Spirulina major PCC 6313: one gene and its partners. The main gene of each other region encodes a partner of the protein of the gene in region 2 in a complex. Links are inferred from orthologs where the notes say so. Each region holds a gene or a part of one and is shown on either strand. Other genes may lie near its edges.

Evidence for each region.
Region 1: the proteins of ureC (region 2) and ureA are in contact, whole or in part, in a crystal structure (PDB 4CEU), measured with the Sporosarcina pasteurii proteins. The link is inferred for Spirulina major PCC 6313 from one-to-one orthologs. Residues at the interface, in WP_115362090.1 of Sporosarcina pasteurii: Lys441, Phe442, Asp463, Pro464, Ser465, Ala466, Ser467, Ile468, Thr470, Pro471, Gln472, Pro473, Met475, Arg477, Gln565, Arg566, Tyr567, Phe568, Leu569, Phe570; in WP_115362093.1 of Sporosarcina pasteurii: Ala6, Glu9, Lys10, Ile13, Ala16, Leu19, Arg23, Asn31, Tyr32, Pro33, Glu34, Val36, Thr40, Met44, Met70, Glu71, Val73, Met76, Asp78, Gln81, Ala82, Glu83, Leu92.
Region 3: the proteins of ureC (region 2) and SPI6313_RS03135 are in contact, whole or in part, in a crystal structure (PDB 6ZO0), measured with the Sporosarcina pasteurii proteins. The link is inferred for Spirulina major PCC 6313 from one-to-one orthologs. Residues at the interface, in WP_115362090.1 of Sporosarcina pasteurii: Met1, Lys2, Ile3, Asn4, Arg5, Gln6, Tyr8, Ala9, Tyr12, Gly13, Pro14, Thr15, Val16, Gly17, Asp18, Gln19, Val20, Arg21, Ala23, Asp24, Asp26, Trp28, Thr37, Tyr38, Gly39, Asp40, Glu41, Asn43, Gly47, Lys48; in WP_115364121.1 of Sporosarcina pasteurii: Val2, Pro3, Gly4, Glu5, Tyr6, Arg7, Val8, Ala9, Glu10, Gly11, Glu12, Ile13, Glu14, Ile15, Asn16, Arg19, Gly37, Ser38, His39, Ile40, Arg60, Asn62, Ile63, Pro64, Ser65, Gly66, Thr67, Leu84, Gly85, Gly86.

What each region holds. Positions count from the first base shown.
Region 1 is NZ_KV878783.1:4,220,351-4,229,969, forward strand. What follows is about bases 2,602-5,444. They hold ureA (urease subunit gamma), read right to left. Parts: upstream 4,253-5,444; coding sequence 3,950-4,252; downstream 2,602-3,949. Other genes in these bases: SPI6313_RS18730 (hybrid sensor histidine kinase/response regulator), read left to right, coding at 2,602-3,953; map (type I methionyl aminopeptidase), read right to left, coding at 4,304-5,074; SPI6313_RS18745 (hypothetical protein), read right to left, coding at 5,164-5,444. In the rest of the region: SPI6313_RS18720 (ATP-binding protein), read left to right, coding at 1-1,526; SPI6313_RS18725 (response regulator), read left to right, coding at 1,480-1,923; more of SPI6313_RS18730, read left to right, coding at 1,884-2,601; more of SPI6313_RS18745, read right to left, coding at 5,445-5,688; SPI6313_RS18755 (glycosyltransferase family 4 protein), read right to left, coding at 6,021-7,328; SPI6313_RS18765 (HD domain-containing protein), read left to right, coding at 7,925-8,533; acnB (bifunctional aconitate hydratase 2/2-methylisocitrate dehydratase), read left to right, coding at 8,683-9,619.
Region 2 is NZ_KV878783.1:2,775,224-2,784,854, reverse strand. What follows is about bases 6,777-9,631. They hold ureC (urease subunit alpha), read right to left. Parts: upstream 9,132-9,631; coding sequence 7,422-9,131; downstream 6,777-7,421. Other genes in these bases: SPI6313_RS12190 (hypothetical protein), read right to left, coding at 9,388-9,631; SPI6313_RS12200 (sterol desaturase family protein), read right to left, coding at 6,777-7,236. Outside these bases: trpA (tryptophan synthase subunit alpha), read left to right, coding at 1-787; SPI6313_RS12215 (TIGR04168 family protein), read right to left, coding at 1,074-1,988; SPI6313_RS12210 (DEAD/DEAH box helicase), read left to right, coding at 2,319-5,471; SPI6313_RS12205 (SWIM zinc finger family protein), read left to right, coding at 5,562-6,398; more of SPI6313_RS12200, read right to left, coding at 6,412-6,776.
Region 3 is NZ_KV878783.1:678,881-688,622, forward strand. What follows is about bases 3,080-6,045. They hold SPI6313_RS03135 (urease subunit beta), read right to left. Parts: upstream 4,736-6,045; coding sequence 4,424-4,735; downstream 3,080-4,423. Other genes in these bases: SPI6313_RS03125 (histidinol-phosphate transaminase), read right to left, coding at 3,080-3,446; SPI6313_RS03130 (metallophosphoesterase), read right to left, coding at 3,491-4,315; SPI6313_RS03140 (hypothetical protein), read left to right, coding at 4,900-5,508. Outside these bases: SPI6313_RS03120 (sensor domain-containing protein), read left to right, coding at 1-2,367; more of SPI6313_RS03125, read right to left, coding at 2,331-3,079; SPI6313_RS03145 (citrate synthase), read left to right, coding at 6,190-7,326; cysH (phosphoadenosine phosphosulfate reductase), read left to right, coding at 7,616-8,371; SPI6313_RS03155 (bacteriohemerythrin), read right to left, coding at 9,152-9,568.

The DNA of each region.
Region 1 (9,619 bases), 1.4 Mb from region 2 along the record:
TTGAGTATCTGAAAAACATGGGGGTGGGGGCATCGTTGACGATTTCTCTGATTAAAGATGATCGGCTGTGGGGCTTGATTGCCTGTCACCATCGCACCCCGAAACAGATTTCCTATGAACTGCGCAAGGCCTGTGAATTTTTAGGGCGGGTGATTTTTGCAGAACTGTCTACCCGTGAGGAGGAGGCGGATTATCGCTACCGGATTAAGCTGGCGAGGGTGCAGGCGGATCTGATTGAGGCGATGTCTGATGCCGATGATTTTATTGCGGGTTTGGTGAAAACGCCGACGCTGCTGCTGGATTTGGTGAAGGCGACGGGGGCGGCGATTTATTTTAATAATCAATGGACGCTGGTGGGGCAAACTCCGGCCCGGGAAGATTTGGAGGGGTTGGGGCAATGGTTGACGAAAGCGATCGCGGATGATGTGTTGGTCACTGATTCGTTGCCGTCGATCTATTTTGACGCGGAACGGTTTAAGGGTTTAGCCAGTGGCTTGTTGGCGATTCCGTTGGCCCAACGCAGTTTTGTCATGTGGTTCCGCCCAGAAGTGCTGCAAACGGTGAATTGGGGGGGAAACCCTCAGCAGGCGTACCATGTGGAGGAACATGAAGGCGAGGTGAAACTCTGTCCGCGTCAATCCTTTGAGTTGTGGAAAGAGACGGTGAAGCTGACGGCGTTGCCCTGGCAGCAAGATGAGGTGCGGGCGGTGCTGGAATTGCGCAAGGCGATCGTCAATAATGTGCTGCGCCAAGCGGAAGAGTTAGCCCTGTTGGCGCAGGATTTGGAACGGTCGAATGCGGAACTGAAAAAGTTTGCCTATGTGGCCTCCCATGATTTGCAAGAGCCGCTCAATCAGGTGGCGAACTATGTGCAGTTGTTGGAAATGCGCTATGACGAGGTGCTTGACCAAGATGCTAAGGATTTTATTAATTTTGCGGTGAATGGGGTGAGCTTGATGCAAACCTTGATTGATGATGTGTTGGCCTATTCCAAGGTGGATTCGCGGGGGATTGAGTGCGAGTCGGTGGAGGTGCAGGATGCCATTGAGCGGGCGATCGCCAATGTCCGGAGCCGGATCGGGGCCACCCATGCCGAAATCACCTGGGATGATATGCCGGTGGTGATGGCGGACCCCACGCAACTGATGCAACTCTTTCAAAATCTGATCAGTAATGGGATTAAGTTCCGTTCACCGGATACAGTGCCGCAGATTCATGTGGGGGTAGAACGCCAGGAAGATGTGTGGCTATTCACGGTGCAGGATAACGGCATTGGCCTCGATGTGCAGTTTGCCGATCGCATCTTTGTGATTTTCCAACGCCTGCACACCCGTGATGAATACGATGGCTCTGGGATTGGCTTGGCAATCTGTAAAAAGATTGTTGAAGGCCATCGGGGCCAAATTTGGGTAGAGTCTGAGCTTGGAAAAGGCACTACATTTTATTTCACTCTGCCTGTGGAGGATCGCGATCGTCACCATGTCAACCGACGCAAAACGCAAAACTATTTTGTTAGTGGACGATAATCTTGGCGATATTCGCCTGATTCAAGAGGCGCTCAAAACGAGTACCCTTGACCTTGACATTGTCATTGCCCGCGATGGGGTCGAAGCGATCGCCCAGTTACGTGGCCTCGACGATTACCCCATCGTACACCCGGACTTGATCTTGCTAGATCTCAACTTGCCCCGAAAAGACGGGCGGGAGGTTCTGGCTGAGATTAAAACTGATCCTGCCTTAAAACGCATTCCCGTTGTTGTACTGACGACATCACGCCATGAAGATGACATCATCAATAGCTATGATCTCCATGTCAACTGCTATATTTCCAAATCACGTAATTTGAGCCAATTGTTCAAAATTGTGCGGGGGATTGAAGAATTTTGGTTAGAAACTACGACCTTACCCCCCAACATTCACTAAAGACGGGCCACGGTACAATTCTGCTGATTGAAGACAGTTTGGCCGATGCTCGCCTCCTCCAAGAAGTGTTGCGGGGCAGTCCTTTATCCAACAGTCGTTTTCTCCATGTGCAACGCCTCCAAGCGGCCACGACGCTCCTAGACCAGGCAGAACAAGAAGCGATCGCCGTCGTGCTCTTAGATCTCACCCTTCCGGATAGCTACGGCCTCGCCTCCTTGGATACGATCACTCACCATGCACCCCAGTTGCCGATTGTGGTGTTGACCAACACCAACGATGATCAACTGGCGCTGCAAGCGGTGCGCCACGGAGCTCAGGACTATCTGATCAAACGGCAGATTAACGCGGAAATGTTGAGCCGGGCGGTTCATTATGCGATCGAGCGCAAGCAAGCCGCCGAAGCCCTCCGGATCGCCAAAGAAACCCTAGAATTGCGGGTCAGCCAACGCACGGCCGAATTGAAAGCCGCCAATGAATCCCTCCAGCAGGAAGTGGCAGGGCGGCAGCACATTCAAGAGCGGCTCACCTTGGCGCAACAGGTGGGCAAAATCGGCACGTTTGAATGGATTTTAGAGACAGATCAGGTGTTATGGACGGCGGAATTAGAGGCTCTGTATGGGGTCCAGCCGGGGGAGTTTGGCGATCGCCACCACACCTGGCTCCAACGCATCTACCCTGAAGATCGCCCCCGTCTTCAACAGGCGATCGACAACACCCGCCAGCGTCATATTGGCCTCAATCTCGAATTTCGGATTCACTGGCCGGACAATACACTCCATTGGATCGCCGTCACCAGCACCGTTTTTCCGGCCGGTGACGGCAAACCCCAACGCCTGATCGGTCTCCATATGGACATCACCGAAAAAAAGCAACTCGAAGCCCAGTTTCTCCGGGCCCAACGCCTCGAAAGCTTAGGCACCTTAGCCAGCGGCATTGCCCACGACCTCAACAATATCCTCACCCCGATCCTCTCCGTTGCTCAACTGCTGCCCCTCAAACTGCCCAATCTCGATGCCCAAAATCTCAATCTTTTGAATATTCTGGAAACTAGTGCTCGCCGGGGGAGTGAGTTGATCAAGCAAATTTTGTCCTTTGCGCGGGGCATGGAAGACAAGCGGATTTGTCTGCAAGTGGGCCATCTGCTCACGGATATTCAGCAGATGATTCGCCAAACCCTGCCTAAATCCATTGAAATTACGATGGATCTGGAGCGAGATTTATGGATGGTGAATGGGAATTTAACCCAGTTGCATCAGGTGTTGATGAATCTCTGTGTGAATGCCCGCGATGCGATGCCGTTGGGGGGCACGCTGCAAATGACGGCGATGAATTGGATCGTGGATGAGGGGTTAGCGCGGCAGCATTTTGATGCGATCGCAGGCCCCCATGTGCAAATCACCATTGCCGACACCGGCATGGGGATTGCCCCCGAACTTCTGCCGCGTATTTTTGATCCCTTCTTCACCACCAAAGAAATCGGCAAGGGTACAGGCCTTGGTCTTTCGGCGGTCTTGGGCATCATTAAAAGTCACGGGGGATTTATTGATGTCCACAGTGCCGCCCAAGGGGGCAGTACCTTTATTGTCTATCTCCCGGCCCATATTGCCCTTTCTGAGCAGTCGGAAGCGGCGGGCGTAGTGCCTGTGGGTAACCAGGAGTTAATTTTGGTGGTGGATGATGAAGAGGTGGTCTGTGATGTGATCAAAACGACCCTCGAAACCTATCACTATCGCGTCCTCACCGCCAACCATGGCCTCGCGGCGATCTCCCTGTATTCTGAGCATCACCGCAGCATCCAGGCGGTGGTGATGGACATCATGATGCCGATTATGGATGGGCCCGCGACGCTGCCTCTGTTGCAGCGGATTAACCCGGAGGTGATTGCGATCGCCACCAGTGGACTCAACTCCAACGAAGCCGCCCAAACTGCCAAACAACTAGGGTTTAAAGCCTTCCTCCCCAAACCGATCAACATCAACAATCTGCTCAACACCCTCCACAGTTGCCTCGTCCCCCGCCACGATCCTTAACGGATCGGATCATGCACCGTGACCAACTTCGTCCCATCGGGAAAGGTCGCTTCCACTTGCACCTCCGGAATCATTTCCGCAATCCCCTCCATCACATCAGCACGGGTGAGGATGGTCGTGCCTGCGGTCATCAGTTCTGCCACGCTGCGCCCTTCGCGGGCCCCTTCGAGGATCGCCGCCGTCAGATAGGCCACCGCTTCGGGGTAATTGAGCTTTAATCCCTTCGCTTTGCGCCGCTCAGCCAGGAGGGCCGCGGTGAAAATCAATAATTTATCTTTTTCCTGGGGGGTGAGTTGCATAGGGGCGTTCTCGATAACTGGAATTCAACGGGTGGGTGGGAGGCCTGTTGCTTAATCATCAGCGGGGCGCGTCAGAATTTCAACCCCCGTTTCGAGGATTGCGATCGTATGTTCAAACTGCGCCGAGAGTTTGCGATCCTTCGTGAGTGCCGTCCAACCATCGGCCTGTACCTGGGCTTCCCATGTCCCTTCATTAATCATCGGCTCAATGGTGAACACCATGCCGGGGCGGAGTTTTTTCCCTTTGCCCCGCGTGCCATAGTGGGGAATTTGCGGGGCGGTATGAAAGACCCGGTTCACGCCATGGCCGACAAAATCCCGCACCACGGAAAATCCATGGGCTTCGGCATGTTCTTGAATGGCCGCGCCAATATCTCCCACTCGTCCACCGGGCTGCACGGCTTCAATCCCGCGTTGCAAGCATTCTGCGGTTACTTCAACGAGTTGTTTGGCAAGGGGGGACGGTTCACCCACAAAGAAGGTGCGGGAGGTGTCTCCGTAGTAGCCGTCGAGGATCGGGGTGACATCAATATTGATGATGTCGCCATCTTTGAGAATTTCAGTGACGCTGGGAATGCCGTGGCAGATTACCTCGTTGATGCTGGTACAAATGGATTTCGGAAAGCCGTGATATCCCAGGGGGGCGCTGATGGCTCCATGGGCTTGGGTCCAGCGTTCCGCTTCATCATTTAGTTCAAGGGTGCTGATGCCGGGTTTGACCATCGGGGCGAGGTGGTCTAGGAGTTGGGCAGCCAGTTTGCCGGCTTCCCGCATTTTGGCAATTTCACGTTTTGAGAGTAAAACGATGCGATCGTTTCCCATAGACTCGTTTGAGCGGATTGCTAAAAGTGTTTCGTTCTTTATCGTGACAGATTGTGGAAATTCTGGGGACTGAATCTACTGCATGGGGTTTAGAGGTGTAAGTCCAGATGAACAATGTAACACCCTAACATCAAGTTACCCGACCAGAGTTCATATTCAATTTGGATGCGATCGGGCAAGGGATAGCCGGAGACAACGAGCCGCCGGGTGAAATTTCGTAACCGGATCGCGCTGTGTAGGTGGTCGGTTTCATCGTGGAGCCAGTACCGGGAGGTTCCGTAGACTCCGTTGGCCCAATGGTGACGATAGCCCAGTTGACTCCGCCCCTGGAGGGTCATTAACACCCGTTGGGAGGAAAATTCAAACCAGAGGAGTCCGGCTTTTTGGGGGTCTGGGGCTGCGGTGAAGTCTTCGCCGGTGCGGGGAAAGACGGGGTGCTTGAGGAGAAGATGAAAACAATCGCGGTCTTTTTGATAGAGCGTTGCATAGGTGTCAAACGCTGACCAGAGGGGGAGATTGGTCGCCACGAAAGACAGCGAGACTGGACAGCGGTAGTGGGTCAACATAGAGGCAGGATCGTCAAGGGTGCGGCTTTCCTTCACGATACCTTGCATTTTGAGGCATCAATGACTTCGCAACGGAGGTGTTACAGGTCTTTGGGCAAATTAACAGAAAATCACTTGCGTTTTTTTGTTCAATCCCATACAATGAGTAACTGTCGCTGAAATTTCAATCCTCAGTAGCTCAGTGGTAGAGCGGTCGGCTGTTAACCGATTGGTCGTAGGTTCGAATCCTACCTGGGGAGTTTAACCGTTTCAATATTAATCATTCCGATTGTGCTCGGTTTGCTGGGCTATATCGGGTCTGCATCCTGTTGGTGCGAATTATTCTGGGGTAGGGGCTGGAGTGCGATCGCCCCCCTCGCAGTCTGATCGTCCATTCAGTCTTAATCTTGGGTGAGCACTTGCCAGTAGGCCTGGGCGATTTTGCTGGGGGTGTAGTGTTGGTCGAGGTAGTCCCGCCCGGATTGACCGAGGGTTTTGACGAGTTTAGGGCTTTGGGAGAGTGTCCGAATATAGTGGGCGAGTCCGGCGGCATCGCCACTTTCAAAGGCTTGGCCGCAGTGGGCTTCGTGGAGGATTTTGCGGAGGTAGGAGTGGGATTCGCAGATGGCGGCGACGGGGCGACCGGCGGCGAGAATGCCATAGAGTTTGCTGGGGGCAACGAGGCCTTCGAGACCGGGGCTGATGCTGACGAGGGAGAGGTCGCAGGCAGTGAGGGAATAGGGGAGGATTTCTTTGTCTTGGTAGGGGAGGAAGCGGCAGCGGGTCAGTTGCGATCGCGCCACTCGTTCCACACAGGCCCGCAGTTGTGCGCCTCGTCCAATGAACAGGAATTGAATCGGTTCATCGCGCAGTAACTCCGCCGCCCGTAAAATCGTGTCGAGGTCGTGGCAGCGTCCGAGGTTGCCGGAATATTGCACCGTGAAGGTGTTCACACAGTCATAATGTTGCGCAAACCAATTGTGCGTTTTGTCCATGGGCACGATTAATTGAGGATCGGCCCAACTAGGGATCACGCTGATTTTGGCTTTGAGATGAGGGGCTTTGGCCAAGACGCGATCGCGCATTGAAGAACTCAGCACAATAATCTGATCCGCTTGTTGCCAGATTTGCATATTGAGCCAATTCCACAGGCGCACCAGCCAATGTCGAGAAGACACCATCTTCAATGCCACCGCCACATCGGGATACAAATCATACAGCAGGCAAATGTAGCGGAGCCTGAGTAACCGATTCGCCAAATATCCCAGCACCGGCAAATAGGGCGGCTCACTGGTCACCACCATCACATCTCGATGGCGAGCCACCCGGATCAGGTGCATGGCGGTGCGCATACAGAACAAGAGACCATTAATTGCTCGACCTCTAACCCGCAAGGGCCAAGCTCGTGAGGCCCGCGATCGCTGCACTTCCACCTGTTGATTCGCTTCTCGTTTGGGGGCAAACTCCCGATCAAAGGCATAGCCCGGTTGCCCCGTAAATATACGCACATTTAACCCCATCCGACTCAAATGCACCGCCAATTCTGCAATCAGTTGCCCCGTGGCGGCATAGTCCGGCGGATAAAACTGAGTCACAATCAAGACGCGGCGATAAGCACCCGCCACAAATGGAGAGGCGGACTGAGATGAGGGGGAGGCGGGAGAGGCGGGTAATGAATTCGGTAGATGAGACTCGGTATGGTCTAGCATGCGATGATTAAGCAGTCCAAGGGCTGGAAGTTTTAGGATAGTTCATGGCGAGGAGGAATCTTGTTGGGATCACATCAAAATCAGCATTAATCTCCTCAGCATCTCACCATTGGCAACCATCCTTCAGTTCGGCTGATCCTGTCTCACGTTTCCAAGTACAGATCAAGACTTTTCAGGACACTCAAAAGTTGCCATCAATTCACCACGACTCCATTCACCACCCGTGCAATCTTTGCTGTAGGTTAGCCATGGTGCTTTGCTATCTCCTAGATAACCTAAGGGTTTTCCATTTCACAAGGGAAAATTTACAGAGAGATCAATGTGTGAATACTAACAGTGTTTTCAGCCACAGTGTTTCCAGAGTAGGCAATATGATGATAGACTATAATTCCTAAATGATTAAGGGCGTGTAGCTCAGTGGATAGAGCACCAGATTCCGGTTCTGGGTGTCGGGAGTTCGACTCTCTCCACGCTCGCTTCAAGAATAGCAAGGTTAGAGTTCAGTGAGTTTGACCCACTGGCTCTTTTTTTTGGGGTCAAGGCTCAGGGGCCGGCGGCTCGTTAAGATAGGGGCTGTGTTGCTGGAGCATGGCTAAATGATGTCTTTATTGCCGGTGGGATTGGAGCCGCGCTTGATGGCTCAGATGCGGTTTATTGTGGAGATCGATCGCCTCAAGACGGTGTTGCGTCAAACGAGCTTGGCGGATGGGTCGCGGCGGGAGAATAGTGCTGAACATTCCTGGCATTTGGCGCTGATGGCGATCGCGCTGGCGGACTATGCACCGCCGGGGGTGGATTTGCATCGGGCGATCGCGCTCTTGCTCGTCCATGACGTGGTGGAAATCGATGCGGGGGATACCTTCTGCTACGATCTGGCGGGCAATGCCGATAAGGCGGCACGGGAACAGGCTGCGGCTGATCGCATTTTTGGCCTGTTACCGAAGGATCAATCTCAACAGTATCGCGATCTGTGGGATGAGTTTGAGGCGGGGGAGACGGTGACGGCCCAGTTTGCGATCGCCCTGGATCGCCTCCAACCGTTTTTGTTGAATTTGGCCAACCATGGGGGAACTTGGCGGGAGCACGGCATTGATGAGGCGCGGATTCGCGATCGCATGGCTCCGGTGGCGCGGGTATCGCCGGAACTGGGGGGGATGGTGGAGGCAGCGATCGCCCAATGTCGGGCGGCGGGGGCGATCGTTTAAGGCAGAAGGCAGAATCGAAAATTCTGGCAATTCTTGACATTTGGGATCGCCTCAATCAACCCGACCGGCCAGAGAACGATTAAAGTGATCAGTGAGGATAAACTGTCCTCCATCGCTGTATTCACCCCATCTAGATTGAGGAGACCTTGATGCTTGAAGCCTATCGCAACCATGTGGCCGAACGCGCTGTTCTGGGCATTCCGCCCCTCCCCCTCACTGCCGCCCAAACCACAGACCTGTGCGAACTGCTGAAGAATCCGCCCGCAGCCGAAAAAGAAGAATTGTTGATGTTGCTACGCGATCGCGTTCCCCCCGGTGTGGACGAAGCCGCCTATGTGAAAGCAGGATTTTTAACCGGCATTGCCAAAGGCGAGATCCCCTGTCCGCTCATTTCCAAACAAGGCGCGATCGATCTCCTCGGTACGATGGTGGGCGGGTATAACGTGCAATCCCTGGTGGATCTGTTGAAATCGCGTGATCCAGAAGTGGCATCGACGGCAGCGATCGCCCTCAGCAAAACCACCCTCGTTTTCGATGCTTTCAACGATGTGTTAAACCTCTCCGAAGTCAACCCCCACGCCAAACAAGTGATCGACGCTTGGGCCGAAGGCGACTGGTTCATCAGCAAACCCAAACTCCCGGAAACCATCACCGTCACCGTCTTCAAAGTCCCCGGCGAAACCAACACCGACGACCTTTCCCCCGCCCCCCACGCCACCACCCGCCCCGACATCCCCCTCCACGCCACCGTCATGCTGGAATCGCGGATGCCCGACGGCCTCGCCACCATTGCCCAACTCAAAGCACAGGGCCACCCCGTAGCCTACGTCGGCGATGTCGTCGGCACAGGGTCAAGCCGGAAATCCGCCGCCAACTCCCTGCTCTGGCACATCGGCAACGACATCCCCTTCATCCCCAATAAGCGATCGGGCGGTGTTGTCCTTGGCGGTAAAATCGCCCCAATCTTCTTCAACACCTGCGAAGACTCCGGCGCACTCCCCATTGAATGCGACGTGAACGCCCTCAACACCGGCGACGTGATCACCATTCACCCCTACGCCGGCAAAATCACCAACGCAGCAGGCG
Region 2 (9,631 bases):
GGTTTCTGAGCGCTTCCAAACCCTGAAAGAAAATAATCAATGCGCCTTAATTCCCTTCATTACGGCGGGTGATCCGGATTTAGAAACCACGGCCCAGGCCTTAAGGGTGCTTGATGCGGCCGGTGCAGATTTGATTGAATTGGGTGTGCCCTATTCTGACCCCCTCGCCGATGGGCCGACGATTCAAGCGGCGGCGACGCGGGCATTACAACGGGGCGTGACGCTGCAAAAGGTGCTGGATATGGTGCGATCGCTCCATGCTGAACTCACCGCCCCGATTATTCTCTTTACCTACTACAACCCGATCTATTTTCGGGGGGTTGATGTGTTTATGGCGCAGATTGCCGAGGCGGGGGTGAAAGGGTTGGTGATCCCAGATTTACCCCTTGAAGAATCCACCGCAGTCCTCGAAAGTGCCACCGCCCACGGCATTGAAGTGATCCTCCTTGTGGCCCCCACCAGCCCCACGGAACGCATTGATGCGATCGCCCAAAAATCCCAAGGCTTCATCTATCTCGTCAGCGTCACAGGGGTAACCGGCGCTCGCACTGAAATCGCCTCCCGCGTCCAAGACCTCCTCCCCCAACTACAAAAAAGCACTCAAAAGCCCGTCGGCGTTGGCTTCGGTGTCTCTCAACCGGAACACGCCAAGCAGTTAAAAGACTGGGGCGCAAATGCGGTGATTGTGGGCAGTGCCGTCGTGAAACGTTTGGCCGAAGGAACGCCAGAGGAAGGCCTCGCCGCGATCGATACCTTTTGCCGCAGTTTGAAAGCGGCGTTAGCGTAGGGCGATCGCTTGATTGTAGTCCACTACCTAATCTACTCTTTTATCTGTGCCATGATGCTAGTCCAGTAGGGTGCGTTAGGCGGCTGCAACCTATGTTATGACTGTAACTCAGCAATCCGCCGTAACGCACCACCTCAGCTAATTCACTATTTTATCTGTGCCATGATGCCAGGGCTTGCGGGCGAAAACGGAGAGGGTGGGATTCGAACCCACGGTAGCTCACGCTACACTCGATTTCAAGTCGAGCGCATTCGACCACTCTGCCACCTCTCCAAGGTGTTTAATATCATAGCAAGCCTTGGACGGTTTGCGGTGTGGGGTAAAGGGGTTCTTGGTGGTGAATCTGTGCCTGTTCATCGACCCAGACGAGATCGGCGGCGGTGACTTGGCCCGCCGTGAGGGTGACGAGGGAAAAATTACGCTGTTGTTCCTGGCCGGTGTTGATGATACGGGGCACACGGGCCGCGTTGAGGTAAAGGGTTTCGGCTTCGGTTTGGGTGATGTCGCGGAGGCGATCGCGCCGATGCCGGAGGGTGTGGTGCATGTGGCCAAAGGTCACGAGGGGGATCGGTTTGCCCTGGGTGCGGGCAAAGGCGATCGCTGCCGCCAAATCCGGATCACCAAAATCACTACCAATCGGCTTCCAATCCCGGCCACAGATCGATTCCGGTTGATTGCCTAGCCCTGTTGGGCCATTGTGGGCGAGAAAAATAATCCGGTCACATTGGGCCCGCTCCACCGCTGCACAGATCGCCCGACTCGACGCTGCGAACCCATCAATCCCATACCGCTCCTGATAAAACTCCGGATTCAGCCAGTGATCCCCGCCCCAGCTAAAAGGCCGCCCCCCCACCACCGACAGATTCAACGCCGGAAAATCCCGCACCCCATAGCCCACATGGGCATCTCCCAACAGCGTCAACTGCTCCTGCACCCGATCTTCAAGGGCGTGATTGTAGGGAGCTTTTTTTCGTCCCCAGGCTGACGCAGTATACCAAGCATCATGATTACCGAGAATCACCGCATAGGGCACGGACAATTCACTCACACAGCGCACGACATCAACCGCCTCATTGCCAAAATCCCCCACAAACAACACCAAATCCACCCCCAGCGCCACCACGGCCGCATTATCCGCCGCTGACCATTGGTCATGCACATCACCAACGATCGCAAGCTTTAGGGAAGTGGAGGGGGTCATGACTCAAGACGGTAGAAGGACAGATCCATATTTTACTGTGGTGGCTCCCTGAAGTTTGAACGAATACAGGGGAAGTCGGAATGGCGCGATCGCTCTCCTGTTCAGAGCACCAAAAATCAGCGATCGCGACCTGGTTGACTGACAAAATTAGCCAGATCCCAGAAAGCCCTCACCCTAGGGGAGAGGGAACTGGAAAAATGGATCGGCTCCCCTCGTCCTCTGGGAGAGGAGTTGGGAGTGAGGGCGATCAACTTTTGTCAGTCAACCCGGCATTGATCTTTTGTCAGTCAACCCGCCATAATGCTTATATTCATTTAATCATCAGAGAAAATGCACGTTCTACATGGAACTTGGATTCCTGAGGATAACAACACCTTTGTTCAAGGGGGAAATTTCTATCTTTGGGTAGAAACGACAAAATCGCAAAGTAGGCGCGATCGCATCCATCCGTATCATTTACAACATAGCAAGCTCACCGATTTTCTGCACCAACAGTTAGGACTAGCTCTCCTCAATCCACGCCAGCCAGAGGCGCAGATTCAACGCTGTTCATTTCTACTCCCCAGCGCTGACCAGCAGCCGCTCCCCTCCCCTGAACTGTCTCGTTATCTAGAACAAGAAAGTGCCGAAGCATTTACGTTGGACTACTGGCAAATCGAAGCCTATCCCACAGGCAAGACTGTCAAAACTGTTGTGCGCGTGCTTAATGATCTGCACTTTCTGGCGTTGCATGGTTTAGCAGAGGTGCAATTGGGATCTGATTTGTGGTTTTGGTATCACTACAGTCAGGGGTTGAAAACACTCTTAATTGAAGAGCAATATATCCCGGCCTTGAAATATCACGAGACCCGCCAAACAAAAACAAAACAGAAGACTGCAAAGACTCTATCGAGCGTTGAAATTTACGGGGGATGGGACTGGGTTGGCGATCGCTACTCACACCATATCGCCCACTTTACCGCCTGTATGCCCGCGATTTGTACGGCAGGATTCGCCACAGAACCGCCCCGCCCCCAATTCCACGATCGCGCCACGCTCCTCCACCATTTTGCTGAATGTTGGCTAACCTCTATTGTTACTCAAACTCCCCGCCCCCAATCCTTTCAAAAAACCTATCAGGGTTCGATTCTTGAGGACTGCTTAACTCAAAACTATATACCCGGATCTCCCGAATCTGTTCAACAGTATCAAGATTGGCAAAATTGGCGCGATCGCCTCGAAAAAAATCACCAAAATTCTGGTTTTTCTCTCTGTTTTCAACTCCACGAACCGGCAAACTCGGAAGATCCGTGGCAGCTTCAGTTTCAAGTAGCAGCCAAGCATGATCCCTCATTACGAATTAGTTTGCTCGACTATTGGCGCTTAAAAGGCAGTCAGAAAGAGATTTTACAACAGCAGTTTGGGGACTCCTTTGAACAATATTTACTACTTGATCTAGGCTATGCGGCTCGAATTTATCCCGACATTTGGCGAGGCTTAGAAACGGATCAGCCCATGGGGATTAGTCTGAATTTGGAGGGGGCGTTTGAGTTTCTGAAAGAATCGGCGTGGATTTTAGAAAGTGCCGGCTATTCCGTGATTGTGCCAGCGTGGTGGACTCCAGAAGGCCGTCAACGGGCCAAAGTCCGTTTGCGAGCCAATGGAGGGTCTAAATCTCCCAGTCAAGCCGACAAAAAAGGCTTTTTCTCCATGGATACCATCGTTAAGTATGACTATGAATTAGCCATTGGCGATCATGTTATTTCTGAGCAGGAATGGCAACAGCTTGTTCAAACCAAAACCCCCTTAATTCAGTTTCGGGGCCAGTGGATCGAATTAGATCCCCAAAAGATGGCCCAGATGTTGGAGTTTTGGAAAACGCAACACCAAGAACATCCTGAACTGAGTTTGCTGGACTTTATGCAACTCACGGCTAAGGCTGATGACAGTGTAGAAGTAGACTGCGATCGCGAAGATTCTCTCGGTCAAATGATGGCACGTTTGCACGATAAAAGCCAACTGGAACTCGTGCAAAGTCCCACCCAATTTCAGGGGGATTTACGCGAATATCAGCGTCGTGGCTTAGCCTGGCTGCAATATCTTGAACAATTAGGACTCAATGGATGTTTAGCCGATGATATGGGGCTGGGAAAAACCGTACAAGTCATTGCGCGATTAGTCCAAGATCAAGAAGAAGCCCAGGCTAATGGGCTGAGTTTTGCGCCCACTCTTTTGATTGTTCCCACTTCTGTTTTGGGCAATTGGCAACGGGAAATTAAGAAGTTCGCCCCGACGCTACGCACAGTCATTCATCATGGCAGCGATCGCGTCAAAACCGATCAAGCCTTTCAAGAACTCTGTGATCAGGTTGATGTTTTGATTACCTCCTATAGCTTGGCTCGTCAGGATTTTAAGCGTTTATCGAGCTTGACCTGGCAGCGAATTGTTCTCGACGAAGCTCAGAACATCAAAAATCCAAAAGCAAACCAAACTAAAGCCATTTTCAAACTAGAGGCACAGTATCGCCTCGCATTAACCGGCACTCCCGTCGAAAATCGCCTCTTAGATTTGTGGTCTATTTTTCAATTTCTCAACCCTGGCTATTTAGGGACGCAAGCTCAATTTCGGCGCAATTTTGAGCTACCGATTCAAAAAGAAAATAGTCTAGTTCAGTCTCAAACCCTGAAAAACTTAGTTGAACCGTTTATTTTACGTCGGCTCAAGACTGATCAAAGCATTATTAAGGATCTACCCAATAAAATCGAGCAAAAATTATTTTGTAACCTCACCCAAGAGCAAGCCTCTCTCTATGCAGCGGTGCTTAAGGATGTCGAACAACAGTTAGAATCCACTGAGGGCATTCAACGCAAAGGACTCATTTTATCGACCTTGATGCGCCTCAAGCAGATTTGCAACCATCCCCGCCAATTTCTCCAAGATAATAGTGAATTCACAGCAGCGCGATCGCATAAACTCAGTCGCTTAACGGATATGGTGGAAGAAGTGATCGCAGAGGGCGAAAGTCTCTTGATTTTTACCCAGTTTCGTGAAATTGCCGAGTCCCTAGATCACTATTTACGCCACCACTGCCACTACAATACCTATGTTCTGCATGGGGGAACTCCTGTTAAAAAACGGGAGCAAATGATCGCCGCGTTTCAAGATCCTGCGACTGAACCGTCAATTTTTATCCTCTCGATTAAAGCGGGAGGGGTTGGGATTACCTTAACGAAGGCGAATCATGTGTTTCACTTTGATCGATGGTGGAATCCGGCGGTGGAAGACCAAGCCACCGATCGCGCCTTTCGGATTGGTCAAGAAAAACATGTTTTTGTCCATAAATTCGTAGCCATCGGGACTTTAGAAGAACGAATTGATCAGATGATTGAGGATAAAAAGAAACTAGCTGGCGCAGTGGTTGGGGCTGATGAATCTTGGCTCACAGAATTAGATAATGATGCGTTTCGGACGCTCATTGCGTTGAGTAAAAATGCGATCATGTAAGGCTTGAGTGATTTCATTTCGTCGCACTTAAACCTTCAAATTTCAACATTCAAAAATACGGTTGGTTCAATCGAATTGGAGTAGGGAACAATGGCACAGATCAGTCGAACATGGTGGGGACAGCGGTTTTTAGCCGCTCTTGAAAAATGTGGCGATCGCGGTCGTCTCCAACGGGGACGTTCCTATGCGAGAAGCAATAAAGTCAAATGTCTTGAGATTGAAGACGGGAAGATTTTCGCGCAGGTTCGAGGTTCAATTAATCCCTATTTCAATGTTTACACAGAACCTCTGTATGATATCCATATTGAATTATCTCCCATTACCCCCGAACAATGGTCAACTGTCATTGCACGGTTAACCTCAAAGGCGAGTTTGATTTCGCGGTTGCTGCTCAATGAAATGCCAGACTCTATTGAAGAACCGTTTCAAGCCTTGGGCTTGCAGCTTTTACCCCACGATTTTTCTGCGGTCTATACACAGTGTTCCTGTCCGGATTGGGGCGATCCGTGTAAACATATTGCCGGTATTTTTTATCGCCTTGCGTTGCAATTAGATCAAGATCCCTTTTTATTGTTTGAGTTGCGGGGTTTATCGCGGGAATCTCTCACGACGGAGCTAGCAAAATCATCCTTAGGCCAAGCACTGACGGCCGAATTACAGGCAGAGGTGCGATCGCCGCTTGCCCGTGAATCATACTATACTCGCCCTCAACTGACATCGGCCTCTCTTGATAACCTGCGTGATTTTTGGCAGGGTGATGAACCTTTACCCACGACGATTTCTCCTCCTCAGCAACCACTGATTGCCGCCATTTTGATCAAAAAAATGGGAGATGATCCAGCATTTTGGCAACGTAGTCATTCATTTGTTGCGGTGATGGCGGATCTTTATGATCGGGTGCGAACGAAAAATAAAGACTGCCTATAATCCAGTGCTGAATTTAACCGGCATCATTAGAGCTGAGATAATTGGTTGGAAAAATGGGGCGGAGCTGTTTTGTGGGTGATTTGAGGGTGTTAAATAGACGATCCCAAAAGTCTTGAATGCCATAGTTTCCCTGAAAAGATGTATGGTGCAGGTCATGAAAATCGGATGAAATGAAGAAAATTGACAGTGAACTGTGACCCTCTAAATTGTAAGCATTACCCACAATAATCCAGGAAAGAATTTGAGTTAAATCATAGCCAAAGATCAAGATAGGTAAAATATCAGTCAGAGTTGTGATGATATATTCAATAAGGCTTTTATGACCAGCAACAAAACTCGATGAATCTTGGAATTCGTGGTGTTTAAGATGAATCTTGAGCCAAGATTTTCGGTGTAATAATCGATGGGAAATGTAGAAGCACAAGTCTGCACAGATGATTCTCATCAAGAACCATCCAAAGTTCAAGAATAGGCTATTCCCTCGATGAACTTCTGGGGCGAGAGTTAGAATAATTAAGGCTGCAATACAAGCCTTGATCTCGCCGAGGATAATTCCATTGAGGGTAAAGGTCGGGAATGATTGTTTTTTGACGGTAACGACTCTGGCACTTAGCTTTTGGGTCAGGGCATGATTTTTTTTGATGCCGTTTTCGATGAGGAAGCCAAGGCTATAAAATGAGAGGGAGCCAATGAGCCAGTACAGCAGAATTTGAGCTATTAAATTCATGTGACTATCTGCCCAAAAATACGCGAATATTTGCTGTAAAAGGGTACAGATAATAGTGACTTTGAAATAAAATTCAATGCTTGGTAAGAAACTAAGAATTTTTCTCATCATTCTATAACAAGTTTTTGGGTCTTTCTCATCTCATGAATTGAGATGCACCCGGCACAATGCCTCATCGATAGCAATTTTCGCATCAATGAGGTACGCATTGGTGCGGTTAACCTCATAAATTAAGAGGATGAATCGTCTTGCCTGTATATTTTATTTGACGGATGCTCGACATGAGCACTGTAGTCTTAAAACAAGAAATAACGTTGGGCCATGGGCAGGGCGATCGCAGGTTCACAGGTGAGTAATTCCCCATCGGCGCGGACTTCGTAGGTTTCGGGGTCTACTTCGATCTGGGGAAGGTAGGCGTTGAGTTTCATGTCCGCCTTGGTGACGGTGCGGATGTTGTGGACGGGGGCGATCATCTTATTGAGGCCGAATTGGCGGGGGATGTCGGCGGCGATCGCTGCCTGGGAGAGAAACGTTAACGAGGTTGCCCCCACTGCGCCGCCAAAACTGCCAAACATCGGCCGCATATACACCGGTTGGGGTGTGGGAATGCTGGCGTTGGGGTCGCCCATTTGGGCCCAGGCGATCAGACCACCTTTAATCACGATTTCCGGCTTGACCCCAAAAAAGGCCGGTTTCCAGAGACAAAGATCGGCGAGTTTACCCACTTCCACCGACCCCACATCGTCGCTGATGCCATGGGTGATGGCAGGGTTGATCGTGTATTTGGCGATGTAGCGTTTGGCGCGGTGGTTGTCGTGGCGATCGCTGTCTTCGCTCAACGCGCCGAACTGGGTCTTCATCTTGTGGGCCGTTTGCCAGGTGCGAATAATCACTTCCCCGACGCGCCCCATGGCTTGGGAATCGGAGGAAATCATACTAAACGCGCCCTTGTCGTGGAGGATATCTTCGGCGGCAATGGTTTCGCGGCGGATGCGGGATTCAGCAAAGGCCACATCTTCGGGAATGCTGCGATCGAGGTGATGGCAGACCATCAACATATCGAGGTGTTCTTCGAGGGTGTTGGTAGTGTAGGGGCGGGTGGGATTGGTGGAGGAGGGGAGGACGTTGGTTTCGCTACAGACCTTGATAATATCGGGGGCGTGGCCACCGCCTGCGCCTTCGGTGTGGTAGGTGTGGATCGTGCGGTTTTTAAAGGCAGCGATCGTGTCTTCCACAAAGCCGGATTCGTTGAGGGTGTCGGTGTGGATCGCCACTTGCACATCAAATTGATCGGCCACGGTGAGGCAGGTATCAATGGCCGCCGGAGTTGTGCCCCAATCTTCATGGAGTTTCAACCCGATCGCCCCCGCCTCCACTTGTTCGACGAGGCCTTGGGGTTGGCTGCTGTTGCCTTTCCCCATAAAACCAAAATTGAGGGGATAGGCCTCGATCGCCTGCAACATCCGAGCGATATTCCACGCGCCGGGGGTGCAGGTGGTGGCGTTGGTTCCCGTGGCGGGGCCCGTGCCGCCGCCGATCATCGTGGTGATCCCCGATGCGATCGCCGTTTCGATCTGCTGCGGGCAAATGAAGTGAATATGGGCATCAATGCCGCCCGCCGTGAGGATATGCCCTTCACCAGCGATCGCTTCGGTACTGGGGCCGATAATAATATCAATATTGTCTTGAATGCCGGGGTTGCCCGCTTTCCCGATCGCCACGATCCGCCCGTCCTTAATCCCCACATCGGCTTTGACAATGCCCCACCAATCCAAGATCAGCGCATTGGTAATCACCACATCCACCGCCCCATCAGCGCGAGAGACGGGCGATTGCCCCATCCCATCCCGAATCACCTTACCGCCGCCAAATTTCACCTCATCGCCGTAGGTGGTAAAGTCCCGCTCCACTTCAATAATCAGGTCAGTATCGGCCAGACGAACGCGATCGCCCACCGTGGGGCCAAAGGTTTCAGCGTAGGCGCGGCGATCCATGCGGTAATTCATCGTCAAATCTCCTCAACGGCAAGCGGGGTAAGCATAGCAAATTAGCCCTAGAGGGTACTGTAGCAAAGAAGGCGATCGGCATCTCCAACGCAAAATAAAAGGATACGCCCGGATGCCAAATCCCCACACCATACCCCCCTTGTCACGCTCGGCTTCAGTACGAGCCAAAAAACCGACAAGTGTTTGTCCTGTCCTGAGGTTCGGGATACGCTGAAACTCGGAAAAGCAAGGTAAAATATCCCCTTTGTAAATACTCTTACGTTACATCTTCACTCACACCTTCGAGAAATGCGATCGCCCCTTTTGCCCAAACATTATTTTCCGCAAAGTGTTCGCCAATTTTAAGTCCTGCTTTTTGTCCACCATTCACAAGTCGTTTGAGGTTCAGGAAGTTTTGACACCGTTGTGGATCTTGTGCTTTGATGAGCTGTGTTTCAACTTCAATCATCTGAGAAACGGTGGCTAGATCCGTCAATGTGGGGTATTTCTGCTGAAGTTGA
Region 3 (9,742 bases), 2.1 Mb from region 2 along the record:
AGCCCCAACGAGTTACGTGACATTCAAACCACGATTAACACTCAGGGAATATGGGAGAAAGAGGTAAAATATGTCACGTTGCAGGGGCGGCAATTTTGGGGGGAACTGGTGGCCAAGCAGGTGCAGATCGACGGCCAGGCGATTAATGTGGTGTGGGTGTCGGATATTAGCGATCGCAAAGTCGCCGAGCAACGGTTAGCCCACTACAATCAACAACTTGCCCAAGAGGTGACGCAGCAGTCTGTCGCTTTGCAAACCCGCGAAACCCAGTTTCAAGCCATTTTCGCCCACTTTCCCGTCGGCATTGCGGTGGTCACCCCGCCCCACTACACCTTCAGCCTGGTGAACCCTGCCTTGACTGAACTCCTGGGCTATTCCCCCCAAGACCTGGCGACCTTGGGCATCCGTGATTTGAGCATCCCAGACGATGACGACAGGGAATGGGCACTGCTGCAAGACTGTGTGCGGGGCGATCGCAACACCTACCATCTGGAAAAACGCTACCGCCGCCGTAATGGTCAACCCCTGTGGGTGAACGTGAATACTGCGATCGTGCGCGATGACCACGGCCAGATTCAATGTGGCATGACCATGGTGCAAGACATCACCGCCCGCAAACTTGCTGAACAGGCCCTGGAAACCAGCGAAGCCCGCTATCGCCTCCTGGCCGAAAACATGACCGATCTGGTTTGCCTGCACCAGCCCACGGGGGAATATCTCTACGTCAGTCCCTCCTGCCAGACCTTGCTGGGCTATAGCAGTGACAACATGATTGGCCAGAACCCCTACGATTTTTTCCATCCGGACGACTGTGAGCGGATTCGCCAACATACCCACTACAATGCCCTGGTGAATATTCCTACGCCGATCATCTATCGGATGCGCCACCAAGACGGCCGGTATATTTGGCTCGAAACTCTGACCATCCCGATCGCTGGTGACAATGGCCAGGTGGTGCGCCTGCAAACCACGTCGCGGGATGTGAGCGATCGCGTCCAAGTCCAGCTTCAACTTGAACATGACTCCGTCCACGATACCCTGACGGGCTTGCCCAATCGCACCCTGTTGATCGAGCGGCTCGAATTGGCTCTCAGTCGGGCGAAACGGTATCCTGATCTTCACTTTGCGGTGCTCTTTGTGGATCTTGATCGGTTCAAGGTGATTAACGATAGTTTGGGCCATGTCGCGGGCGATCGCGTCCTCCACTTGGTCGCCCACAAACTCCAGCAGTTAATCCGCGACACTGACATTGTGGGACGGATCAGCGGTGATGAATTTGTGATCTTACTCGAAGCGATCGAAGGGATTCATGAAGTGATCCGAGTCACCGAGCGGATTCTCAATGAGATGACTGTGCCGCTAATCATTGAAGACCGCGAAGTCTTTGTCACCCTCAGCATTGGCATTGTGATCAACTGTACCGCCCATCACCAGGCCTCAGATATTTTGCGAGATGCAGATATCGCCATGTATCGCGCCAAACTCAATGGCAAAGCCCGCTACGAAATTTTTGACCCGATCATGCGCCTTGAAGCTCTCAAGCGGCTGCATTTGGAAAATGGCCTGCGCCAAGCCTTGGAACATCAGGATTTTCTGCTCTACTATCAGCCCATTTTTAAACTCACCGATCAGGAGATTGTCGGGGTAGAAGTGTTGCTGCGCTGGCAACATCCCCAGCGCGGTTTAATCAGTCCGGTGGAGTTTATTCCCATTGCAGAGGAAACCGGGTTGATTGTGCCGTTGGGGTTGTGGGTGGTGCGCAGTGCCTGTACGCAGATGATGGCATGGCGCAGGGCATTCCCGGCTATGGCAGATTTTCGGATTAGTGTGAATCTTTCGGCGCGACAACTCCGGGAGCCGAACTTGGTGAAGCAGATCACTGAAATTCTGAACCAAACGGGTTTGCCGGGCCAAAATTTGGTGCTCGAACTGACGGAAAGTATGTTGGCGGAGGATGAAGAGGGGGTGGTGACGTTGCTGTCGGAATTGCGATCGCACCAGATCGAGATCAGCATTGATGACTTTGGCACAGGCTATTCATCCCTGAGCTATCTCCATCGGTTTCCGATTAATACCCTCAAGATAGACCGTTCGTTTGTGAAGAGAATGCAGGGCGATGCCGATGACAATGCGATCGCCTCAATCATTCTCGCCCTGGCCCAACGCCTTAAACTATCCGTCGTCGCCGAAGGCATCGAAACCCCAACCCAACTGCACCAACTCCAAACCCTGGGCTGCGAAAAAGGCCAAGGCTATCTCTTTGCACCGCCCCTCACGGCTGCGGAGATCACCGCCCGTTTTGACGCTCAATACAGCCCCCACGCCCTCAATCACGATTCCATTCCCGACGTTAATGCCGCCAGATAGGTTTGGAGGCGCACCAACATCCGTTCATTTTCTCCCGGCGAACCGATGGTAATCCGTAGGCCGCCCCCGGTCTGCCGAATGAGCGTGCCTTGGGTTTTCAGGGTTTGGGTGAGGATAACGAGGGCATGGGGATCATCGGGGGTGAAACGCAGATAGAGAAAGTTGGCTGCACTGGGCCAGACGGTGAGGGGGGGAAGGTCACTCAGGGCGGTGTAGAGGCGATCGCGCTCCCGGAGGAGTTCGGGCATGGCGCTGAGGAGCAGATCCCGCTGTTGGAGGGCGAACAGGGCGGCGGTTTGGGTAAAGGCGGGGAGGTTGTAGGGGAGACGGACTTTTTCGAGAATTTGAGTCACGGCGGGAGAGGCGATCGCATAGCCCACCCGCAGCGCCGCCAAGCGAAAGGCCTTGGAAAAGGTGCGCAAAATTACCCAATTGGGATGGGCGGGTAATTCCGCCGCTAGGGTGGTTTGGCTAAATTCAAAATAGGCCTCATCGATCACCACCAGTACATGATCCGGCAAACTTCGCAGCCAATCCAGTTCCGCCTCGGTGAGGGCGTTGCCGGTAGGGGAATTGGGATGCACCATGAACACGACCCGCACCGGATCGACGACCAGCGATCGCGCCGCTGCTAAATCCAGGGAAAAATCCGCCAAGCGTCCCCCGCGCACCACCTCAATCCCCAAGGTTTCCGCAATAATCCCATACATCGAAAAGGTGGGGTCTGCCACAAAAATCGACCCCGCCCCGCCTAAACAGGTGGCGATCAACAGCGATCGGATCAGTTCATCAGACCCATTTCCCAGGGAAATCCAAGCTGGCGCGATCGCATCCGTAGCGGCGGATTCATTGACGTAGGCCGCGATCGCCCCCTTCAACTCCTGATGACTGCCATCGGGGTAGCGGTTCGTGTCCATCTGATTTTGATAAACCCAGGCCAATTTTTCCTTGAGGTCGGCGGGTAAATCGTAGGGGCTTTCGTTGGTGTCGAGAATATCAACGGGAATACTCAATTCCCCGCCAGGGTGGGGAGTGTAGGCCTGGAATTGGAGGAGATCGGAGCGAATAAAATCAAGCATAGTCACGGTGCGACATAGGTGCAGTCTTTTATTTTAGTGGGGGATTATGCCGGATTGAGGGTAAGCACCGTAATTTCAGGGGAACAGTTAAACCGGCCCGGAAAATAACTACCCAGACCCCGATTCACATATAACTGATTCGTCCCCACGTAGTGATGTCCCTGCACCCATTCCCAATGCTGAATCACATGATCGCACTCTTCCCCTAGGGTGGTACTCATCCACCGCGTTACCACCCGTCGCAGCCGCAGCAAAATTTCGGGTAAGGGTTCGCCCGTGGGGAGGACAATTTGACCGCCGTGGGTATGGCCGGACAGTTGTAAATCTACGCGGAAGGGTTGGAGGCGGGCGGCGGAGTCGGGGTTATGGGATAGGACGAGGCGGGGTAGGTTGGGGGGGAGGGAGGCGAGGAGGGTTTGGGGTTGAAAGTCTGACGACCACAGATCTGCTAACCCGATGACGGGGAAATCTGGCCCCCAGGGGTAGGCGATCGCATTCCACAACACCGTTAGACCCGCCGCCTGGAGCGCCTCAATAATCATCTGGCGATAGGGTCGGCCGTGGTTATCGTGATTCCCTAAACTGGCGATCACCCCCCAACGACTGTGCAGGGCTTGCAACTGTTGGGCCAGGGGATGGATCAATTCCGGATCGCGGGTCACGTAGTCCCCCGTGAGCAGGATCAGGTCGGGATCTTCGGCGTTGACTTGGGCGATCGCATCCTGGAGGGTGCGATCGCTCAGGGAATAACCGTCATAGTGCAGATCGGACAGTTGAATGATTTTGCGGTGCTGGAGATGGGGGGCGAGGTCACGGATGGCGATCGTCACCCGCTCGATCGCGATCGCTTCCGTCAGCAAAGGGTACATAGAGCCGTCCTCAGGGATTGATAAAGTTGCTGGCTCCCCTCTCCCTCCACCTGGGAGAGGAGCTAGGGGTGAGGGCTTACTGTGCGATTAACTCAGCATCGCTGACGGTTAACGGTTGAGCGTTCCATTCACCCGACCATTCAAGCCATACACTTCCCGATCGCCCACCAAGGCCACCAATTCCACTGCCTTTTCATCCCCTGGCTCAAACCGTACCGCCGTCCCGGCTGGAATATTGAGCCGCATCCCCCAAGCCGCCTCGCGATCAAATTTGAGGGCAGCGTTCACTTCGTAAAAATGAAAATGGGAACCGACTTGAATGGGGCGATCGCCTTGATTGGCGACGCTGAGCGATCGCGTTTCGCGGCCCTCATTTAAAACGATGTCGCCCGCTTCGATCAAAAGTTCACCCGGAATCATGCTGCTCTCCTGCCTCGGTATAAATGGGTTGATCTGACCCGATGGATCACTATTGTTTGCTTCTCAGTGTAGCGAATTGGATGTTGTAGACTGTGCGAATCCGACCGCTGGTGTCATGGAATTCAGCGTAGAATAGACAGCATTTCACGTTTAAGGGTGTCGAGATGGTGAAGCGATCGCAGTGGATTATATTTAGCTTGGGCATCGCCTTCATTGTGGCGATCCCCACCTGGCTCCCCCTCACCCCTTTGGCCGTCACACCCTTTGGCCTCGACGAAATTAGTCAGGTGTTATCGCTGCTGTTCATTATCGCCTTACTCCTGGAACGCTCCCTAGAAATTTTTGTCACCACTTGGCGCGATCCCGATGAATTAGCCTTAACCGTTGCCCTCAACGAAGCCCAAGCTGCCCTCACCGCTTGCCAACAATCGGATTCCCCCCATCCTGATACCCTCAACGCGGCGATGACTCAGGTGCAAACCCTCCAAAGAAAGCGATCGCACTACCGCGCCGAAACCACCCGAATCGCCCTCTGGTCAGCCCTGATCCTCGGCCTTTTAATCAGTGCGAGTGGGGTGCGATCGCTCGCTCTCCTCGTGGATCTCGAAGCCGTGCAACCCTTTCAGCAACGGTGTATAGAACTGGTGGATGTTTTGCTCACCGGTGGCCTCATTGCCGGGGGCAGTGACGGCGTACATAAACTACTCCAAGTCGTCACCAACTTCCTAGAGGCCACCAGCGATCGCGTCAAAAACAACACCCCCCATTCATAAATGATTCATCCTTAAACCCATCTGCGCCGGGGGGAAAGTTAGCGTTATTAATGACTAAAAAATAGGGTATTCCGTCGTTAAGCGCAGTTATTCATTACCCTCACCCCCAACCCCTCGCCCCGTGGGCGAGGAGCGTCTGATTTGTACGTGATGATTGCTGCACAAGCTATAAGAGACTGTTTAAAAAGTTAAACTCAGATCCACATCATGAGCCTCACTCAATGGAAACAAGGATCTTAAGCCCCTTGCCTCTCTTTCAAGACACTTTTTAAACAACCTCTAAGCGCAGTCACTCATCATCTTGACCTACATTGACACCATCACCGACCGGAGCATTTAACAACGACTTTGAACCTGAAACGATTCAATTTTGATACTTCAAAACGTGCGATCGCTCCTCACCTATTCATGGCAACCACCCAGAGGATCTCCATCACTCAAATAGCCCCATCGTCAGAGAATTTATCCTCAACCCAAGACCTTCAAACACTGCATTCATACCAACAGAATTACGGAGAATTCTTGCACTAGGGTCAACTAAATTGCAGTTTTGTATCACTCACCACACTTTACCGAAACACCGGGTCGGAATCTTGAAATTAATCCACCCATTCACCACAGAGTCTCAGTTATAGGGTAAGTTAACGTCAGAAGATTTTTGCTCGTTTATAGGGAAACGCTATGACCGCTTGTGAATATATCCCTGGCCTAGAGAACGTGCCAGCGGCCCAATCTGCCATTAGCTACGTCGATGGCAAACAAGGAATCTTAGAATATCGTGGGATTCCGATTGAAGCCCTGGCCCAAAAAAGCACCTTTTTAGAAACGGCCTATCTCTTGATCTGGGGTAAGCTTCCCACGGCGGATGAACTGAATGCCTTTGAAACGGAAATTCGGTTTCATCGTCGGATTAAGTATCGGATTCGAGACATGATGAAATGTTTTCCAGAGTCTGGGCATCCGATGGATGCACTGCAAACCTCCGCAGCAGCCTTGGGACTCTTCTACTCACGGCGGGCCTTGAATGATCCCCAGTACATTCGGGAAGCGGTGGTGCGGTTGTTGGCGAAAATCCCCACGATGGTGGCAGCGTTTCAACTGATGCGCAAAGGGAACGACCCGATCCAGCCCAATGATGATCTGGACTATTCCACCAACTTTCTCTATATGCTGACGGAACGGGTTCCGGATACGATCGCCGCTCGCGTGTTTGATGTCTGTCTCTTGCTCCATGCTGAACATACGATCAACGCTTCGACCTTTTCGGCCATGGTGACGGCTTCAACGATGACCGACCCCTATGCGGTGGTGGCTTCGGCGGTGGGAACCTTGGCAGGGCCGCTCCACGGCGGCGCGAATGAGGAGGTGATCGAGATGCTGCAAGAAATTGGCTCGGTGGACAATGTCAAAGCCTATGTGGATGATTGCGTGACGAACAAGAAGCGGATTATGGGGTTTGGCCACCGGGTTTATAAGGTCAAAGACCCACGGGCAACGATTTTGCAAGGTTTGGCAGAGCGATTGTTTGAACAGATGGGCCATGATCCGTTTTATGATATTGCGATCGAACTGGAAAAAGAGGTGGAGTCGCGCCTCGGCCAGAAGGGGATCTATGCCAATGTGGATTTCTATTCCGGGTTGGTGTATCGCAAGTTAGGGATTCCGACGGATTTGTTTACGCCGATTTTTGCGATCGCACGGGTCGCCGGTTGGTTAGCCCATTGGCGCGAACAATTGGACGCGAACCGGATTTTCCGCCCGACGCAAATCTACAAAGGCGAACATAATCAGCCGTACTTGATGATCCAAGACCGTTAGGGCCCACAGGGGGTCTTTTTCCAGGGATTGAAGGGGTCACTGGGTCGGATGTTACCACCCTGTTCCCCACTTTTCGGGTTGGATAATCAGTGTACACTGAGAAAACTTGTGAATTCAGATCAACCCCATGGGCGATCGCCCTCATCATGCCTCAGTCTTGTCATGGTTCGGTGGGGCAACAGGGTTGCGATCGCTCCCAAAAAACCAAGATTGCAGCCATGCTCACCGTTTTGTTCCCCGCTGCCTAGCCCCCAGCCCGACCGTTTATTGTGCTATCTCAGACTTGCTTATGACCGTCACCGCCCCCTCTCCCAACCTCAACCTAGACGCGCTGAACTCCCAATTTGAGCGAGCCACAGCCCAAGACATCGTCACCTGGAGTGGACAAACCTTTGGCAGCGGTGCCGTCATGAGCACCAGCTTCGGCATCCAAGCCGCCGTCATGCTCCACCTCGTCACCTCCATCATTCCCAACATTCCCGTCATCTGGATTGACACCGGCTATCTGCCCCCAGAAACCTATCGCTTTGCCGAAGACCTCCAGCAACGCCTCCGTCTCAACCTCAACGTGTACCAATCCACCCTTTCCCCCGCCCGCATGGAAGCCCTCCACGGCAAACTCTGGGAACAAAAAGACCTCGAAGCCCTCAACCGCTACGACCAGATTCGCAAAGTAGAACCCATGCAACGGGCACTCCAAGACCTCAACGCCACCGCTTGGCTCGCCGGCCTTCGCAGCAACCAAACCCAACACCGCCGCACCCTCAACTTTGTCAACCGTCAAGGGGATTTACACAAAATCCTGCCGATTTTGACCTGGAACGCCAAAGACATTTATGACTATTTGATGCGCCACAATTTGCCCTATCATCCATTTTTTGATCTGGGCTATACCACCGTAGGCGATTGGCATTCGAGTCGGCCCTTGATGGATGATGATACCCACGAGCGCGACACCCGCTTTCAGGGCATGAAACAAGAATGCGGCCTCCATTTACCCCAGACCGCCGGTGAAGCCGAAAGCCTTGACTCTAGTAGCTTGTAAATAGAGTTTTTAACAGCCTGTGCGAGTCAGAGAGCGACGGCCCATACATAACGTGCCAATGTTGACCTAGCCTACATATCCCCTGGATGATTAGGGCAGCGAGCGAGACGCTCGCACGACAGAGGATCTTAAGCCCTGACAGATACGAAATCCGGTCAAGAAAAACCCAAGCTTTTTGGAGATAAGTTTACGAAAATAGTGCGGGAGTCTGAAAGCCCCGTCAATTGATTGCGGGGATGAAAAACGACACGAGCGACTTTAGTCGCCCTCCTTGGGCCAGTCGTGTTAGGTTGATTATTTTAGATTTCAAACGTCGAAATGTGAACGGGTTAGTTTGCGATCGGCATCGGGCTGAGTCAACGAACCCTGGTCCGCCAAGAACTGAAGTTCTTGGCTCATAGCAAAAGTGGACTAAAGCCCACTCTAGAACCCGTTTTAACGGGTTTTCGCTCTGAGGCGGAGATTTTAATCCCCGACTAGATGGTCGTGTGAGCCTCTGGCTTACTCCTGCCAGAGCCAGACTCGCAACTTGATTTATGGATCAGCAGGAGTCCAAAGAGAGGACTCAATCATCGCAAAAGTGGACTAAAGCCCACTCTAGAACCCGTTTTAACGGGTTTTCGCTCTGAGGCGGAGATTTTAATCCCCGACTAGATGGTCGTGTGAGCCTCTGGCTTACTCCTGCCAGAGCCAGACTCGCAACTTGATTTATGGATCAGCAGGAGTCCAAAGAGAGGACTCAATCATCAACTCCCCTGCTGCGCGACGTGGAAAGAGCCATCAAGCAAAGGTTTGAGTGGATGCTGGCATACAGGGCTTTAACTGGGTATCAATTTTGCGAATATGGTTGATAAACCAGTCAAGAAGATTTTGATTAATTTGCAACACCAGTACAAAGCTAGGGCCACGGTTGGCAAATTCTGTCTTAATCTCCTCGTAGTTCGCAATGAACTGCTGATGAGCTTGATCATTGGTCTGAGCTATAGGGCATTTGTAGCGGTGCATACACTGTTCCTCAAAACCAAAATGCTGTCTCACGTAGAGATCTAAGAAATTAATGATTTTTTGAATTTCGTCTTGACCTTTATTATTCTTCATCGCTTCAACCAACAAGTTCATTTGGTCGATGAGTTGCTTATGCTGCTGATCAATTTCAGGAATACCAATCTTTAAAGAATCATCCCAGATTAATGGCATGTTTATAACTCCGAATCTCAAAGGACGTGACGATAGCAATCTTATTTGATTCATGAACATACAAGGGGCTTAAGCCCCTTGTTGATGAGGAGATAAGATCTCCGATTGATTTAGGATTGCTATATAGGCTTATTGTGTCTGCAAGCTTGTGAAAAACTTGGGAATTATCACTAT